Regions from separate parts of the Actinotalea fermentans genome, predicted to be linked through region 3. Evidence: riboswitches for the same ligand, from Rfam matches in the RefSeq annotation. Region 3 holds a riboswitch; each other region holds the start of a gene.
The links. Region 3 has a riboswitch for cyclic di-AMP ahead of AFE02nite_RS15560 (C40 family peptidase). Riboswitches for the same ligand answer to the same signal wherever they lie in the genome.
Positions count from the first base shown of each region.

Region 1: linked by a shared signal. The riboswitch ahead of AFE02nite_RS08390 (C40 family peptidase) and the one ahead of AFE02nite_RS15560 (C40 family peptidase) in region 3 are both predicted to bind cyclic di-AMP.
Region 2: linked by a shared signal. The riboswitch ahead of AFE02nite_RS10145 (C40 family peptidase) and the one ahead of AFE02nite_RS15560 (C40 family peptidase) in region 3 are both predicted to bind cyclic di-AMP.

Region 1 is NZ_BJYK01000004.1:236,291-241,398, reverse strand. It holds gene AFE02nite_RS08405 (MFS transporter) at 1-654, opposite strand, end outside; gene serC (phosphoserine transaminase) at 651-1,781, opposite strand; gene AFE02nite_RS08395 (metal-dependent transcriptional regulator) at 1,876-2,589, shown strand; cyclic di-AMP (ydaO/yuaA leader) riboswitch at 2,790-2,962, shown strand; gene AFE02nite_RS08390 (C40 family peptidase) at 3,056-3,715, shown strand; gene AFE02nite_RS17725 (HNH endonuclease) at 4,063-4,494, shown strand; gene AFE02nite_RS08380 (universal stress protein) at 4,576-5,108, shown strand, end outside.
Region 2 is NZ_BJYK01000006.1:16,326-21,433, reverse strand. It holds gene arsD (arsenite efflux transporter metallochaperone ArsD) at 1-297, shown strand, start outside; gene arsA (arsenical pump-driving ATPase) at 299-2,086, shown strand; gene AFE02nite_RS10145 (C40 family peptidase) at 2,098-2,862, opposite strand; cyclic di-AMP (ydaO/yuaA leader) riboswitch at 2,882-2,986, opposite strand; gene AFE02nite_RS10140 (prolipoprotein diacylglyceryl transferase) at 3,208-3,990, shown strand; gene AFE02nite_RS10135 (M23 family metallopeptidase) at 3,987-5,108, shown strand, end outside.
Region 3 is NZ_BJYK01000011.1:49,641-54,748, reverse strand. It holds gene AFE02nite_RS15575 (multicopper oxidase domain-containing protein) at 1-1,253, shown strand, start outside; gene AFE02nite_RS15570 (hypothetical protein) at 1,250-1,687, shown strand; gene fdxA (ferredoxin) at 1,734-2,102, shown strand; cyclic di-AMP (ydaO/yuaA leader) riboswitch at 2,224-2,407, shown strand; gene AFE02nite_RS15560 (C40 family peptidase) at 2,410-3,183, shown strand; gene AFE02nite_RS15555 (cation diffusion facilitator family transporter) at 3,215-4,129, opposite strand; gene AFE02nite_RS15550 (diacylglycerol/lipid kinase family protein) at 4,214-5,108, opposite strand, start outside.

The sequences.
Region 1 (5,108 bases), on a different contig from region 3:
GAAGCGCACGTCGGCCGGCCGGTCGGCGTGCGCGACGGGGGCCGGGCGGGAGAGGGCGGGCTCGTCGCGCAGGGTCGCCACCGCGACCGCGACGCCCACCGCGAACAGGACGGTCGCCGCGACCGCCGGCCGCCAGCCCCAGCCGACGGCGACCGTCAGGCCCACCGCGAGCGGTGCGAGCAGCCCGACGCCGGACCCGATCCCGTTCGCCTCCGTCACCGCCGACGGCCCGCCCGCGCCGTGGTGCACGACGAGCGCCGGCTGCGCCGCGGTGATCGTCAGGTTGCCGCCGAGCGACAGCAGGAAGCAGGCGGGCAGGGTGGCGACGAGCGCGGTCCCGGTGACGAGCGCGACGACGCCGGCCAGGATCGCCACGGTGCCCGCGAGGAACTGCACCCGGCGCCCGAACCGGCGCGAGACCCACGGCGTCACGAACCCGCTCACCACGGAGCCGACCGCCATCGCCGTCCCGTGCAGGCCGGCCAGCGCGAACGAGATGCCCTGCTCGCCGGCGATGAGCGGCACCGTCGGCGTGAACGCGTAGAGGAACCAGCCCCAGGTGACGAAGGCGCCGTCGAGCGTGAGGGTCAGCCGGTCGCGCTGGAACGCGCGGGGGCGGCGGGTGCGGTCGGTCGTCGGACCGGCGGCCGTCATCGCAGGCGCTCGACCACGTGGTCGACGCACGCGGTCAGGGCCTGGACGTCGGCCGGGTCGACCGCGGGGAACATGGCCACCCGGATCTGGTTGCGGCCCAGGCGACGGTACGGCTCGACGTCGACGACGCCGTGCCGGCGCAGCACCTGGCACACGACCGCGTGGTCGATCGACGGGTCGAGGTCGATGGTGCCGACGACGGAGCTGCGCGCGTCGGGGTCCGCCACGAACGGGGTGGCCCAGTCGCGCGCCTCGGCCCAGCCGTACAGGTGCGCGGCGGACTCGGCCGTGCGGGCGGCGGTCCACGCGAGGCCGCCGTTCGCGAGCATCCACTCGACCTGCTCGACCATGAGCAGCAGGGTGGCCAGCGCCGGGGTGTTCAGCGTCTGGTCGAGGCGGGAGTTCGTCAGGGCGGTCGCGAAGGACAGGAACCGCGGCACCCAGCGACCGTCGGCCTCGAGCGCCTCGGCCCGCGCCACGGCGGCCGGCGAGGCCAGGGCGAGCCACAGGCCGCCGTCGGACGCGAACGACTTCTGCGGGGCGAAGTAATAGACGTCCGTCTCCCGCACGTCGACCGCGAGGCCGCCCGCGCCCGACGTCGCGTCCACGAGCACCAGCGCGTCGGCGTCGGCCCCCTCGGGCCGCCGCACGGGCGCGACGACGCCCGTCGAGGTCTCGTTGTGCGGCCAGCAGTAGGTGTCGATCCCCGGCGCCGCGGCCGGGAGCACGCGCGAGCCGACGTCGGCCGTGCGCACGTCGGGCTCGGCCAGGAACGGCGCGCGGCGCACCGCGGTGGCGAACGACGTGCCGAACTCGCCGTAGGTGCACAGCTGAGCGCGGTCGCGGACCAGGCTGAAGGTGGCGAGGTCCCAGAAGGCCGTCGAGCCGCCGTTGCCGAGGACCACCTCGTACCCCTCCGGCAGCGCGAAGAGCTCGGCCAGGCCCTCGCGCAGGCGGCGCACGACGGCGCGCACGGGCGCCTGGCGGTGCGACGTGCCGAGGAGCGTGCGACCGGCGGCGGCCAGCGCCTCGACCTGCTCGGGCCGGATCTTCGACGGCCCGGACCCGAAGCGACCGTCGCGGGGGAGCAGGTCGGCGGGGATCTCGATGGTCGTCGTGTCGATCATGCGCCAACTCTAGGCGCGGGGCCGCCCGGGCCCGCGGGACGTCCAGCGGGCCCGCGTCCCGGGGCGGCGGGCCGCGGCACCGTAACCTTGGGGCGTGAGCGGCGACCTGATCGACACCACCGAGATGTACCTGAAGACCGTCTACGAGCTGGTCGAGGAGGGCATCGTCCCGCTGCGGGCGCGCATCGCCGAGCGCCTGGGCCACTCCGGCCCGACGGTCTCGCAGACGGTGGCGCGCATGGAGCGCGACGGCCTGGTCGTCGTCAGCGGCGACCGCCACCTCGAGCTCACCGACGACGGCCTGGCCAAGGCCACGCGCGTCATGCGCAAGCACCGGCTGGCCGAGCGGCTGCTCACGGACGTCATCGGGCTCGAGTGGTCGCTCGTGCACGACGAGGCGTGCCGCTGGGAGCACGTGATGAGCGAGCGGGTCGAGCAGCGGCTGCTGGAGCTCCTGGACCACCCTCAGCGCTCGCCGTACGGCAACCCGATCCCGGGCCTGGACGAGCTCGGCGAGCACGAGCCCGCCAACGCCTTCCTCGACGGCGTGGTCTCCCTCAGCGCGTTCGCCCGCTCGCTCGACGGCGTGGGCGAGGCGACCGCCGTCGTGGCGCGGCTGGGCGAGCCCGTGCAGGTCGACGCGGACCTGCTCGGCGAGCTGCGCGCGGCGGGCGTGCTGCCCGACGCCGCGGTCGTGGTGCGCCCGTCGGCGGCGCACGTGACCGTCGCGGGCGTGGGTTCCGCCGAGGTCATCGATCTGCCCGAGGAGATCGCGCGGCACGTCTTCGTGGCGGACGCCGGGGCGTGACGGAGGCGGGGGCGAGCCCCCGTCGGCCTGGGACCAAAGGCCCTGGAGGTCCTGGCGCGCCCTCGGCTCCGGCCCCCGTGGGCGGGCGTGTCGTGACATGTGCGCCGCGTCACCGTGACCGGAGCGTGACATTCGCCGAACGCCTCCGGTACTGTGCGAAGCGCTTCGGGGAACCCTCCTCTTCGGAGCCCTCGGGTGGATGCCGAGTCCTGCCACCACCCGCAGGTCCGTTCGACACGCATGGCAGGAGCGGGGGAACCAATCCGGGCATCGGCCTCCGATGCCCTTGGGGTGAAGTCCCGGGAGCGCAAGCGACCAGGACCGGGTGATCTCCCACCCGAACCCGACAGCTCACCTCGCAGGCATCGGAGAGGTACGCGTGACGGACTCCAACCGAGCCAGGCACCGCGCAGCGTGTCGGCCGCTCACACCGCTGGACGACATCGCAGCCGCTGCCGCGACTGGGATGGCCAACGTCGGCCGGCGCTCCGCCGCCGTCGCCGTGACCAGCGGTCTGGCCATCACCACGATGGCGATCCCGACGTCGGCCGCGCCCGCTGAGGGCCCCGCCAACGCCCTTCCCCCCGTCGACGTCGCCGCGCTCACCGAGCAGGCGCGCGCCGCCCTCGCCACCTCGCCGGTGGTGCAGGTCCCCACCGAGGCCGTGGCCTGGGGCTTCGACGCCCCCGACATCACCGTCACCGCCAACCCGAAGCCCGAGCCCGTGGTGCAGCGGTCCACCGCCGCGTCGCGCGCCGCCGCTCGCCCGGTGAACAACGCCATCCCGCAGTCGGTGGCCGGTAACGCGGTCCTCGAGATCGCGGCCCGCTACGTCGGCGTCCCGTACGTCGCCGGCGGCGCCTCGCCCGACGGCTTCGACTGCTCCGGCTTCGTGTCCTACGTCTACGGCCAGCTCGGCATCTCCCTGCCGCGCAGCTCCGGCGCCTACTACGACGTCGGCACGCGGGTCACCGAGCCGCAGCCGGGCGACATCATCGTCTCGCCCGGTCACGTGGGCATCTACGCGGGCGACGGGCTCCAGATCGACGCCCCGCGCCCCGGCAAGACGATCCAGTTCCGCGGGATCTGGCAGTCCAACCCGATCTTCGTTCGGGTCACCGGCTGAGCTGACGACGCCGTCGCGACGAAGGCCCGCGGACCACGTGTCCGCGGGCCTTCGCGCATCTCCGGTCGCCACCGGGGCGCCTCCCGCGCGTGGTCCGCCGGATGCCGCCCCGCCGCCCGATATCCGTGGGCGCTCCCAGGAGCCTCGCGTACTCTGACCTTGCGTCACGGGACCCTGCAGCCAGCCGGGTCCGACAGGACGGGAGGCATGCCGTGCGATCCACGTACGTCCCGGCCCTCCAGGTGGACAGCCAGTCCACGGAGGACCACCATCCCGCGACCCCACGCCGGTCGCTCCTTCTCAACGCCAGTCGCGAGCCGTTGTGCATCGTGACCCTGCACCGGGCCGTGAGCCTGATCCTGAGCGGGAAGGCCGTGGTCCTCGAGTCCGACGGCCGCTACCTCCACTCGGCGGCCCTCGCCCTGCCCGTGCCGCAGGTGCTCTGCCTGACGCGGTACGTGCACGTCCCGTTCCGGGCGTCGGTGCCCCCGACGCGGCGGACCGTGCTGCAGCGGGACGGCTTCCGCTGCGGGTACTGCGCGGGGCAGGCGGACACGGTGGACCACATCCACCCCCGGTCGCGCGGCGGTCCGCACGAGTGGACGAACGTCGTCGCGGCGTGCGCCCGGTGCAACCACCACAAGGCGGACCGGCTGCTGTCCGAGCTCGGGTGGCAGCTCCTCGTGACGCCGACGGCGCCCCGCGGAGGGTCGGCGCTGCTGGCCGCGACCGTGCGCCCCCATCCGTCGTGGCACCAGTACCTGGAGTCGGTGGCCTGAGCGATCTCCCGGCGCGGGGACTGCTCCGGGAGACGCGCGAAGGGGCAGACTGGTGATCGTCCGCGAGCCGATGGAGGAGCGATGACGCACCACGACGTAGTCCTGGTCGGAGTCGACGGATCCCCCCCGAGCCTGGCCGCTCTCGACTGGGCGGGCGCGTACGCCAAGGTCCACGGCATGGGCCTGCACCTCGTGTGCGCGTACTCCATCCCGTCGTTCACGGCGGCGGCGCTCGACGGCGGGTACGCCGCGCTCGACGACTCGGCGATCGCGGAGGGCGCGCGCGCCGTGCTGGACGAGGCGCTCGAGCGGGTCGGCCCGCTCGGCCTGCGTGCCACCTCGGTCGTGGCGACGGGCGACGCGGCAGCCGTCCTGGTCGAGCTCTCCCGCGAGGCAGCGTTGGTGGTCGTGGGGACCCGCGGCCGGGGCGGGTTCGCGGAGCGCCTGCTCGGCACCGTGTCGTCGGCGCTGCCGGCCCACGCGCACTGCCCGACGGTCGTCGTGCCCTATCGCCGGCACGACCGCACGGGCGCGGACGCCGCGGCGGCCGACGTCGACGACGACGCCTCGGCCGGGGCGCTGCCGGTGCGCCGGATCGTCGTCGGGGTCGACGG
Region 2 (5,108 bases), on a different contig from region 3:
GCCGACGTCGCATGGCTCAGCGCCCGCGGGGTCCAGGTGGATCGCGCCACGCTGTCCCAGGAGCCCGCGAGGTTCATCGCCAGCGGCCCGGTCCGCCAGGCCCTGGAGATCGACGGCACCGCCGCCCTGCCGATGGTCCTGGTCGACGGCACCGTCAAGGCGAAGGGGCACTACCCGACCCGCACCGAGCTCGCCGCGTGGGCCGACGTGCCGCGGACGGCGATCCCGCTGAGCGCGGTGGTGCAGGCGACCGCCGACCAGTCGCAGTCGTGCTGCGGCGGGTCGGGCTGCTGCTGAGATGACCGCACCGGTCACGGCCGAGCCCAAGCTTCTCCCCGGGGTGTTGGGCGCGTCGACGCCGTACCTGTTCTTCACCGGCAAGGGCGGGGTCGGGAAGACCTCCTGCGCCGCCGCGACGGCGATCGCCCTGGCGGATGCCGGGCGCCGGGTGCTGATCGTGTCGACGGACCCTGCGAGCAACCTCGCAGAGGTCTTCGGCATGTCGGAGCAGGTCGTCGGGTCGCCCGCACCGCTGCCCGGGGTCTCCGGCCTGGACGTGGTGGACATCGACCCGGCTGCGGCGGCTGCGGAGTACCGGGAGCGCGTGGTGGGCCCGTACCGGGCCGTGCTGCCCGCCGACGCCGTCGCGTCGATCGAGGAGGAGCTCTCGGGTTCCTGCACGGTCGAGGTGGCGGCGTTCAACGAGTTCGTCACGCTGCTCACCAGCCCTGAGATCGCGGCCAGCTACGACCACGTCGTCTTCGACACCGCGCCCACGGGGCACACCCTGCGCCTCCTCGCGCTGCCCGCCGCGTGGACCGGGTTCCTGGAGACCAACACCGCGGGCGTCACCTGCGTCGGCCCGGTGTCGGCGCTCGGGCACGCGCAGGAGTCCTACGCCGCCAGCCTCGCCGCCCTGCGCGACCCGGACCGGACCACCGTCGTCCTCGTGACGCGCGCCGAGGCGTCGTCCCTGGCCGAGGCCGACCGGGCCAGCCGCGACCTCGCCGACCTCGGCATGACGAGCCAGCGGCTGATCGTCAACGGGGTGCTCAGCGACCCCGTGCTGAGCGACCCCATCGCCCTTGCCCGCCGCGACCGGGAGGCCGCCGCCCTCGCCGCGATGCCGGACACCCTCGGCAGCGCGGCCTCCGTCGACACCGTCCCGCTGTTCGCACGCGCCCCGATCGGCGTCGAGGCGCTGCGCGCCGCCCTCGCCGGCACCCCTGCGCCGGACGCCGACGACACCGTCGCCGCACCGGAGCTGGACCGCCTGTGCGACCTCATCGCCGACCTGGCCGACGGCGAGCCCTGCATCGTCATGACGATGGGCAAGGGCGGTGTCGGCAAGACGACGATCGCCGCCGCCATCGCCCTCGCCCTCGCGGACCAGGGGCTGCCGGTCACGCTCACCACCACCGACCCCGCGGCGCACGTCACCGGCGTCCTGCCCGACCCGCCGGCCAATCTCGAGGTGACGCGCCTGGACCCGGCGGCCGAGACCGCGGCCTGGACCGAGCACGTGCTGTCCACCGCGGGCTCCGGCCTCGATGACGCTGCGCGCGACCTGCTGACCGAGGACCTGCGCTCTCCTTGCACGGAGGAGGTCGCGGTCTTCCACGCCTTCGCCCGCACCGTCGCCGAGGCCGCGGGTCGGTTCGTTGTCATCGACACCGCCCCCACAGGGCACACGCTGCTCCTGCTGGAGTCCTCGCAGAGCTTTGCCCGCCAGGCCAGCGCCCGCCGTGACCGCGCCGACGACGCCGCGACCTCGCTGTTCGCCGCCCTCGCCGACGAGCGGCGCACCCGCATCGTCCTGGTGGCCCTGCCCGAAGCGACGCCGGTGCACGAGGCGCTGGCCCTGCAGGACGACCTCGCCCGCTCAGGCCTGCGGCCGTGGACCTGGGTCGCCAACTCCTCCCTCGCCGCCGCGTCGCCCACCGACCCCGTGCTGCGCGCCCGGGCCGCCGACGAGGCCCGCTGGCTCCTGGAGATGACCGTCGCGAGCCCCCGGCGCCCCGTCGTGGTGCCCTGGCAGGGCGAAGTCCCCACCGGCGCCGACGCCCTACGGCGCCTCACCCCCTGAGGTGCGCCTGGTCACCCGGTGACGCGGATGAAGATCGGGTTCGTCTGCCACATCTCCCGGAACTGGACGCTCTTCCCGGGCCTCGGGGAGTCGATCATCATGTTGTCTCCCGCGTAGATCCCCACGTGCCCGGGGCTCCACACCAGGTCGCCGGGCTGTGCCTGATCCCGCGGGACCTCTACGCCGTCGTACCGCTGATCCCCTGACACGCGCGACAACGTGATCCCGAGCTGCGCGTAGACGTACGCCGTGAACCCGGAGCAGTCGAAGCCGTCGGGAGTGGTCCCGCCGTAGACGTAGGCAACGCCGACGTACCTCGCGGCGATCTCGATGACGGCGCTCCCTGCCGCCGATGCCGGGATCGCTCCGCCGGACGGCGCCTGTGCGCGCACCTCGGAGCGGGAAGCAGCCGGCGGGCGCGGTGCGACCGGCTCGGGCTTCGGGTTGGCGGTGACGGTGAGCGCCGGCGCCTCGAACGTCCACGGCTGGGCCTCGGTCGGGACGGAGACGGCCACCGACGTCGCCAGTGCCGAACGAGCCTGCGCGGTGAGCTGGGCGACGTCGACCGACTGCACGCCCTCGACCGGGTGGTCGGCGGGAACGGCGGCAGTCGCGGGTGCGGCGACGGACATGATGAGGCCGGACGACGCCAGGGCGACGCCGTAGCGGCGTCCCGCAGCTGTCGCCCGGACGACGAGCGTGCGTGCCGCGTCGTCCAGGGCCGTCTGGGGGCGGGATGCGGCCCGGTGGCGCGCACGAGGGGTCGGCTCAGACACGTGGTGCCTCCTGCCGCCTGCGAGGTGAGCTGTCGGGTTCGGGTGGGAGAACACCCGGCCGGGCCCGCATGGGACGCCGGCTTCACCCCGAGGACGCTGGTGCGCCCGAGGATGGGTCCCCCGCTCCTGCCGCCTCGTGGTCGTGGGCCGGGGCGGGCGGCAGGACTCGGCGTACCGCCTCGGCGCCCCACCGAGCGGCGGGGCTGGACCACGGTAAGCAGAGGCACCGCCCCCAGCGGAAGCCCCGGAGCGGTTCCTTGAGCGAACCTTCATGAAACGTGACGCCAGTTCTCAGCCTTGGCGCCCGAGAGTCGAGACCACGCAAAGCTCGTCCTCGGAGGCACCGTGCGACCCGTCCTCTTCAGCATCCTCGGCTTCGACGTCCAGACCTACGGCGTCAGCAAGGTGCTCGCCGCAGTGATCGGGGGACTCCTCCTCGCTTGGGCATTCGAGCAGCGGAACCTGCCGCGCGACTCGGCGTACTCCCTGGCGATGTGGGCGACCGTGTGGGGGTTCGTGGGCGGCAAGATCTACTACCTGCTCGAGCAGGCGCCGAACATCACGATGCACCACCTCGGCGGGATGGGCTTCACCTGGTACGGGGGGCTCATCGGTGGGGTCGCCGCCGCACTCGTGATCGTTCGCAGGCACGGGCTCCCACTGGCGCAGGTTGCCGGCGCGATGGCGGCTCCCCTGAGCGCGGCCTACGCCGTCGGACGCCTCGGCTGCCTCATCTCGGGCGACGGAACGTACGGCAGGCCGACCGACCTGCCGTGGGGCATGGCGTTCCCGAGCGGCGTGGTCGCGACCGACGTCCCCGTCCATCCCACGCCCCTCTACGAGGCGATCGCTGCGGCCCTGCTCGCGGTCGTGCTCTGGCAGTACTGGCGCCGCGCCGACCCCACCCGGACGTTCGCCCTCTACCTCCTGGGCAGCGGCCTCTCCCGGTTCGTCGTCGAGTTCCTGCGCATCAACGACCCGGTGCTGCTCGGCCTGACCCAGCCGCAGCTGTGGGCGGTGGCGAGCATGCTCGCCGGAGTCGGTCTCTGGGCCGCCGCCGGCCGTCGGCCGGCGACCGAGAGCGCACCGACGACGCCTCGCGAGACCGCCGAGGTCCTCTCGCGGTGATCACATCGCGCCGATGCGTCCCGCTCGGGATCGCGGTCGCCCTAGTCGCCGGCCTTGCGCTGGTCGGCCCTGCATCGGCGGACGAGTACGACGATCGTCGCGCTCAGGCCGAGGCGGAGCAGGACGCTGTGACCGACGCTCTGGGCGACATCGACGAGCTGCTCGAGGACACGGATGCAGCGCTCGTCCAGGCCTTCGCCGAGCTGACGGCGATCGAGGCTCAGCTCCCCGAGGCGCAGGCCGCCTACGAGCGCGCGGCCGGAGAGCTCGCCCGACTGACCGCCGAGTCAGCGATCCTCCAGCAGCGGCTGGACGCCGCCGGGGCCGAGGAGCGCCGCGTCGCGGATGCCCTCGAGGCCAACGCTGCGCGGACCGCCGAGGTTCGCGCAGCGCTCGGGGAGACGGCGCGGCAGGCCTACCGAGGAGAGCTGTCGCTCACTCCCGTCCGCGTCGTGGTCGAGGCCGACTCGCGATCCGACTTCCTCGCGCGCGCCGAGGCGGCGAAGCTCGCGGGCCGCCTTCAGTCGACCGCCCTTCGCGAAGCGGAGCAGCTAGCGGCCGTGGAGCGGAACCAAGGTCGCCGGCTGGCGGCGGTGCGTGCCGAGATCGCCGACCTCGACGCCGCGATGGACGTGCTCGTCGAGCGGGCTGCGGAAGAGGCTGCGCGGGCGGAAGAGAGGCGCGTCGAGCTGGAACGGCTCCTCGTCGACCAACGCACCCGCGCTGACGCGATCGAGGCTCAACGCGACGCCCAGCTGGCCCGCAAGGCCCAGTACGAAGCGCAGCAGGCAGCACTCGCGGCCGAGATCGCTGCAGTTCTCCGGGAGCAGGCGGCCAACCGCCCCCCGGCGGCCCCGCCGAGCACGCCCTCGTCCGGATGGCCTGCCAGTGGAGGCATGCTGGGCCCGCCGGTTCCGTCGGACCCTCCGGTCATCACCTCTCCGTACGGTTGGCGGATCCACCCCATCTACGGCTACCGCAAGCTGCACGCGGGGACCGACTTTCGTGCCTATTGCGGCAACCCGATCATCGCCGCCGAGTCCGGGACGGTGCAGTGGGCCAAGCCGATGGGCGGCTTCGGCAACCAGGTGATGCTCAACCACGGGTACCGCGACGGC
Region 3 (5,108 bases):
GCCCGGCCGCGCAGACGCTCGCGCTCGCGGGGGGCTCGGGCACCCAGACGGTCCAGGTGACCCTCGCGGGGATGCGGATCACGCCGTCCTCGGTCGAGGTCCCCGCCGGTACGCACCTGGTGCTGGAGGTCACCAACGCGGACGGCATGCGGCACGACCTCGTGCTCGACTCGGGCGAGCGGACGCCGCTCCTGGCGGAGGGTGAGTCGGCGACCCTAGACCTCGGAGCCGTCGACGCGGCGCGGTCCGGCTGGTGCACGGTGGCCGGCCACCGGGTCGCGGGGATGACGATGAGCGTCGTCGTGACCGGGGCCGCCGCCGAGGCGGACGCGCCGCCGGCGCACGCCACGGACGGCCCCGCGGACCCGGAGGTTGTCGTCCTCGACCCGCTGGCGTCGCCGGGCCCGGACTGGCGCCCGTACGACCCGCACCTGACCCCGCTGCCGGGCGGGACCGAGCACACCCTCCGGCTCGCGGTCACCGACTCCGACGTCGAGGTCGCCCCCGGCGTCCGGCAGACGCTGTGGACCTTCAACGGGACCGCGCCGGGCCCGACCCTGCACGGCCGGGTCGGCGACCTCTTCACGATCACCTTCGTCAACGACGCGAGCACCGGGCACGGCATCGACTTCCACGCGGGGTCGCTGGCGCCGGACGAGCCGATGCGCACGATCGACCCGGGCGAGGAGCTGACCTACCAGTTCGTCGCGCGCGGCTCGGGCGCGTGGCTCTACCACTGCAGCACGATGCCGATGGCGCTGCACATCGCCAACGGGATGTTCGGGGCGGTCGTCATCGACCCGCCGGACCTGCCGCCGGTGGACACCGAGCTGGTGCTGGTCCAGTCCGAGCTGTACCTCGCCGCGCAGGGCGGCAGCGCCGACGAGGCGGCGCTCGCGGCGGAGCGGCCGACCGCGGTCGTCTTCAACGGCTACGCCGACCAGTACGTGCACGCACCCGTGACGGTGGGCGTCGGCGACCGCGTGCGCATCTGGGTGGTCGACGCCGGCCCCCAGCGCGGGACGTCCTTCCACGTCGTCGGCGCCCAGTTCGACACGGTCTTCAAGGAGGGCGCCTACCTGCTGCGTCCGGGGAACGCCGAGCACGGGCTCGCGCAGGCGCTCGACCTCGCCCCCGGGCAGGGGGGGTTCGTGGAGCTCGTGCTCCCCGCGCCGGGCCACTACCCCTTCGTCGACCACGCGATGGTCGACGGCGAGCGGGGTGCCCGCGGGATCCTGGAGGCGGTCCCGTGAGCGTCTGGTCCCTCGTCCGGTTCGTGCACGTCGTCGGCGCGGTGATGTGGCTCGGCGGCCAGCTCACGGTCTCCGCGCTCGTCCTGCCGGTCGCGCGCCGGCGCCTCGACGAGCGCGTCCGGGCGGACCTCATGCGCACCCTGGGCACGCGCCTCGGCATCGCGACGGTCGTGGCGTTCGTGCCGCTGCAGCTCGCCACCGGTGTGCTGCTCGCCGCGCACAAGGGCGTCACCTGGGCGTCGCTGGCCGACCCCGGCTACGGGCGACTGCTGGCGGGCAAGCTCGTCGCGTTCGTCCTCGTCATGCTCGCCGCCGGGCTCCACGGCTGGGCGAACGGCGTCGGGCGGCGCACGCTGGCCCGAGCGCTCGCCGTCGGCTCGCTCGCGGGGTCGTTCGTGGTCGTCCTGCTCGCCACGGCCCTGCCGGCGAGCTGAGTCGGCGCCCGGGCCGCGGGCGCCGCGTCCAACGAGAGGAGGAGCCGTGACCTACGTCATCGGGGCACCGTGCATCGACGTCAAGGACCGTGCCTGCGTGGAGGAGTGCCCCGTCGACTGCATCTACGAGGGCGAGCGCTCCCTGTACATCCACCCCGACGAGTGCGTCGACTGCGGGGCCTGCGAACCGGTGTGCCCGGTCGAGGCGATCTACTACGAGGACGACCTGCCGACGGCGCTGATGCCCTACCTGGCGGACAACGCCGCGTTCTTCGAGCAGACCCTGCCCGGCATGCCCGCGCCGCTCGGGTCTCCGGGCGGCGCGGCGAAGCTCGGCACCGTCCCGTCCGACACGCCGCTCGTGGCCGGTCACGTCGTGCGCTCCGGGCTCGCCGGAGACGTGCACACCGAGTAGCGGGGCCCGGCGCGACGGCCCCGCGTTCGTGAAGGTTCTTCGAAGATGGCCGCCCCAGTTGCCCGATCGGCGGACTCTCGGGTTACCGTGTGCCCACCCCGCCACCGTTGGTGGGGCGTCGAGACGGCACGCCGAGTCCTGCCGCCCGTCTCGTCCCTCCACGTCAGTGCGGCAGGAGCGGGGGACCCAACTTCCGGGCGCGCAAGCGTCCTCGGGGTGAAGCCGGGGTCCTTCTCGAAGGGCCCGGCCGGGTGTTCTCCCACCCGAATCCGACAGCTCACCTCGTAGGCGGCAGGAGAGGTACTGCGTGTCCGAGTCGACCTCGCACGCCCGCCACCGCGCGGCGTGCCGTCCCCGAACGCCCCTGCAGGACGCGGTGCGCACCGCTGCGCGCGTCGCCGTCGCCGGTCGGCGCTACGGCATCGCCGTCGCGTCCTCGGGTCTGGTCATGTCCGTCACCCTGCCGGCGTCCGCCGCCGTGCCGGCCGACCACCCCGCCGACAGCACCCAGACCGTGCCCGGCGGCGCTGCCGCGGCCGTCGACGTCACCCAGCTGACGGCCGAGGCCCGGTCCGCGCTCGCGACGTCGCCGGTCGTCGAGGTGCCGACGGAGGTCGCCGCCTGGACGTTCGAGGCGCCGGCCATCACCGTCACCGCCAACCCGAAGCCGGAGCCCGTCGTCGAGCGGGCCACGTCGACGTCGCGCTCGCAGGCCCGCGCGACGGGCGGCGCGATCCCGGCGTCCGCCGTCGGCAGCGCGGTCATCGAAGTGGCTGCCCGCTACGTCGGAGTGCCGTACGTGTACGGCGGGACGACGCCGGACGGCTTCGACTGCTCGGGCTTCACCTCGTACGTGTACGCCCAGCTCGGCATCACGCTGCCGCGGACGTCGGGCGACCAGCGCTACGCCGGCGTCGAGGTGCCGCGCGACCAGGCCCAGCCCGGGGACCTCGTCTGGAGCCCGGGGCACATCGGCATCTACGCGGGCGACAACATGATGATCGACGCCCCGAGGCCGGGGAAGACGGTCCAGTTCCGCACGATGTGGCAGAGCAACCCGATCTTCATCCGCGTCGGCTGAGCGCCGCCGGCCCGGCCGGTCGCGGGTCGGGTCAGGCCGGCGCGTCCTGCGCGTGCGGCTCGACGTGCACGAGCGTCACGCACCGGGGGAGCGCGGCGGCCATGGCCGCCTCCAGCCGGTCGCTGAGCTCGTGCGCCTCGTGCACCGTCCAGGTGCCGGGGACGGCGATCTCGAGCGCGACCAGGCGCTGCCGGCCGGACTCGACGCTGCGCACCGAGCGGACCTCGACGCCCTCCTCCCGGAACTGCGCGAGGACGCCGTCGACGAGCTCGAGGTCCGCCGCCGGCAGGCGCGCGCTGAGCAGGCCGGCCAGGGACCGGCGCGCGAGCCCGTAGCCCGTCACGAGGATGTTCACGCCGACGGCCAGGGCGACGATCGGGTCCAGCGGCGCCCAGCCGGTCACCGCGACGAGCACCATCCCGACGAGCACGCCCGCAGACGTCCAGACGTCGGTGAGCAGGTGCTTGCCGTCGGCGATCAGGGTGATCGAGCGGTGCCGCGTGCCGACGCGCACCAGCAGCAGGCCGACCGCCAGGTTGATGAGCGACGCCCCGGTGGTGAGCACCAGGCCGATGCCGGCGCGCTCGATCGCGACGGGGTGGATGAGGCGGTCCACGGACGTCCAGACGATCGCGGCCGCGGCGACGAAGATCATGGTGCCCTCGACGAGGGCGGACAGGTACTCGGCCTTGCCGTGGCCGAAGTCGTGGTTGTGGTCCGGCGGCTTCTCCGCCACGCGCAGGGCGATGATCGCGACGATCGCCGCGACGAGGTTCACGCCCGACTCCAGGGCGTCGGACAGGAAGCCGACGGAACCCGTGATGAGGGCGGCGAGCGCCTTGAGCCCCATCGTGATCAGGGCCGCCACCAGGGACAGCCACATGTAGCGGGCGAGCTTGACGTGCTCGTCGTGGGCCGGGCCGGTGCCCTGGCTGCGGTCGCTCATCGTCTCCCGTTCGTCCTCGGCGGGCTCGCGCCCGCGCGGACGATCCTGCCACCGCGCACCCGGTGCGGTCAGGGACCCGGGCCGTCAGTCGTCCGTCGCCCCGGCGGGCACGCACACCGTGATCGAGGCGGGGTGCACCTCGATCTCCAGGAGCCGCGCGGGGTCGCGCTCGCCGCCGTCGAGCTCGTACGGCACGGCCCGCCCCAGCTGCACCACCACCGACGCGCCGTCCGACGTCGTCAGGTGTGGTGACGCGTCGGCGCTGCCCAGCAGGGCGCGGGCGGCGGTACGCACGAGCTGGAGCGGTCCCTCGGCGGTGACCACCCCGACCTCGAGCACACCGTCGTCGGCGCTCGACGACTCCGACAGCTCGAGGCCACCGACGCCCTCGGGCAGGTTGGCGACGAGCACCGACGTCGCCCGCCCCCGGAAGGCGCGCTCGCCGTCCACCTCGACGTCCGCCTCGAAGGCCTCCTCGCCCAGGTGCTTCAGGCCGGAGTACACGTACGCGGCGCGGCCGATGCGCCCCTTGAGCTCACTGTCGGCGTCGGCCACGAGGAGCGCGTCGAGACCGGCCCCGGCGACGACGGCGAAGTGCTCGCCGTTGACGCTGCCGGTGTCGAGCCGTCGCCGGGCGCCGTCGAGGGCGACCCGGGCGGCGTCGGCGGGGTCGTCCGGCAGGCCGAGCGCCGTCGCGAGGAGGTTGCTGGTGCCCGCGGGGATCACGGCCAGGGCGGCGTCCCGCCCGGCGAGCGCGTCGACGCACCGCTGGACCGTGCCGTCCCCGCCCCAGGCGACGACGACGTCGGCGCCCTTCTTGACGGCCTTGCGGGCCTTCTTGCGGGCCTTGCGGCTCTTCGGCACCTCGTACCAGAGCAGGTCGACGCCCGCCGCGAGGAACACCTCGCGGACCACCTGGCGACCACGTGCGCGCCCCGTGCCGTTCTTCTTCCCGCGCACCTTCTTCCGGTGCAGCACC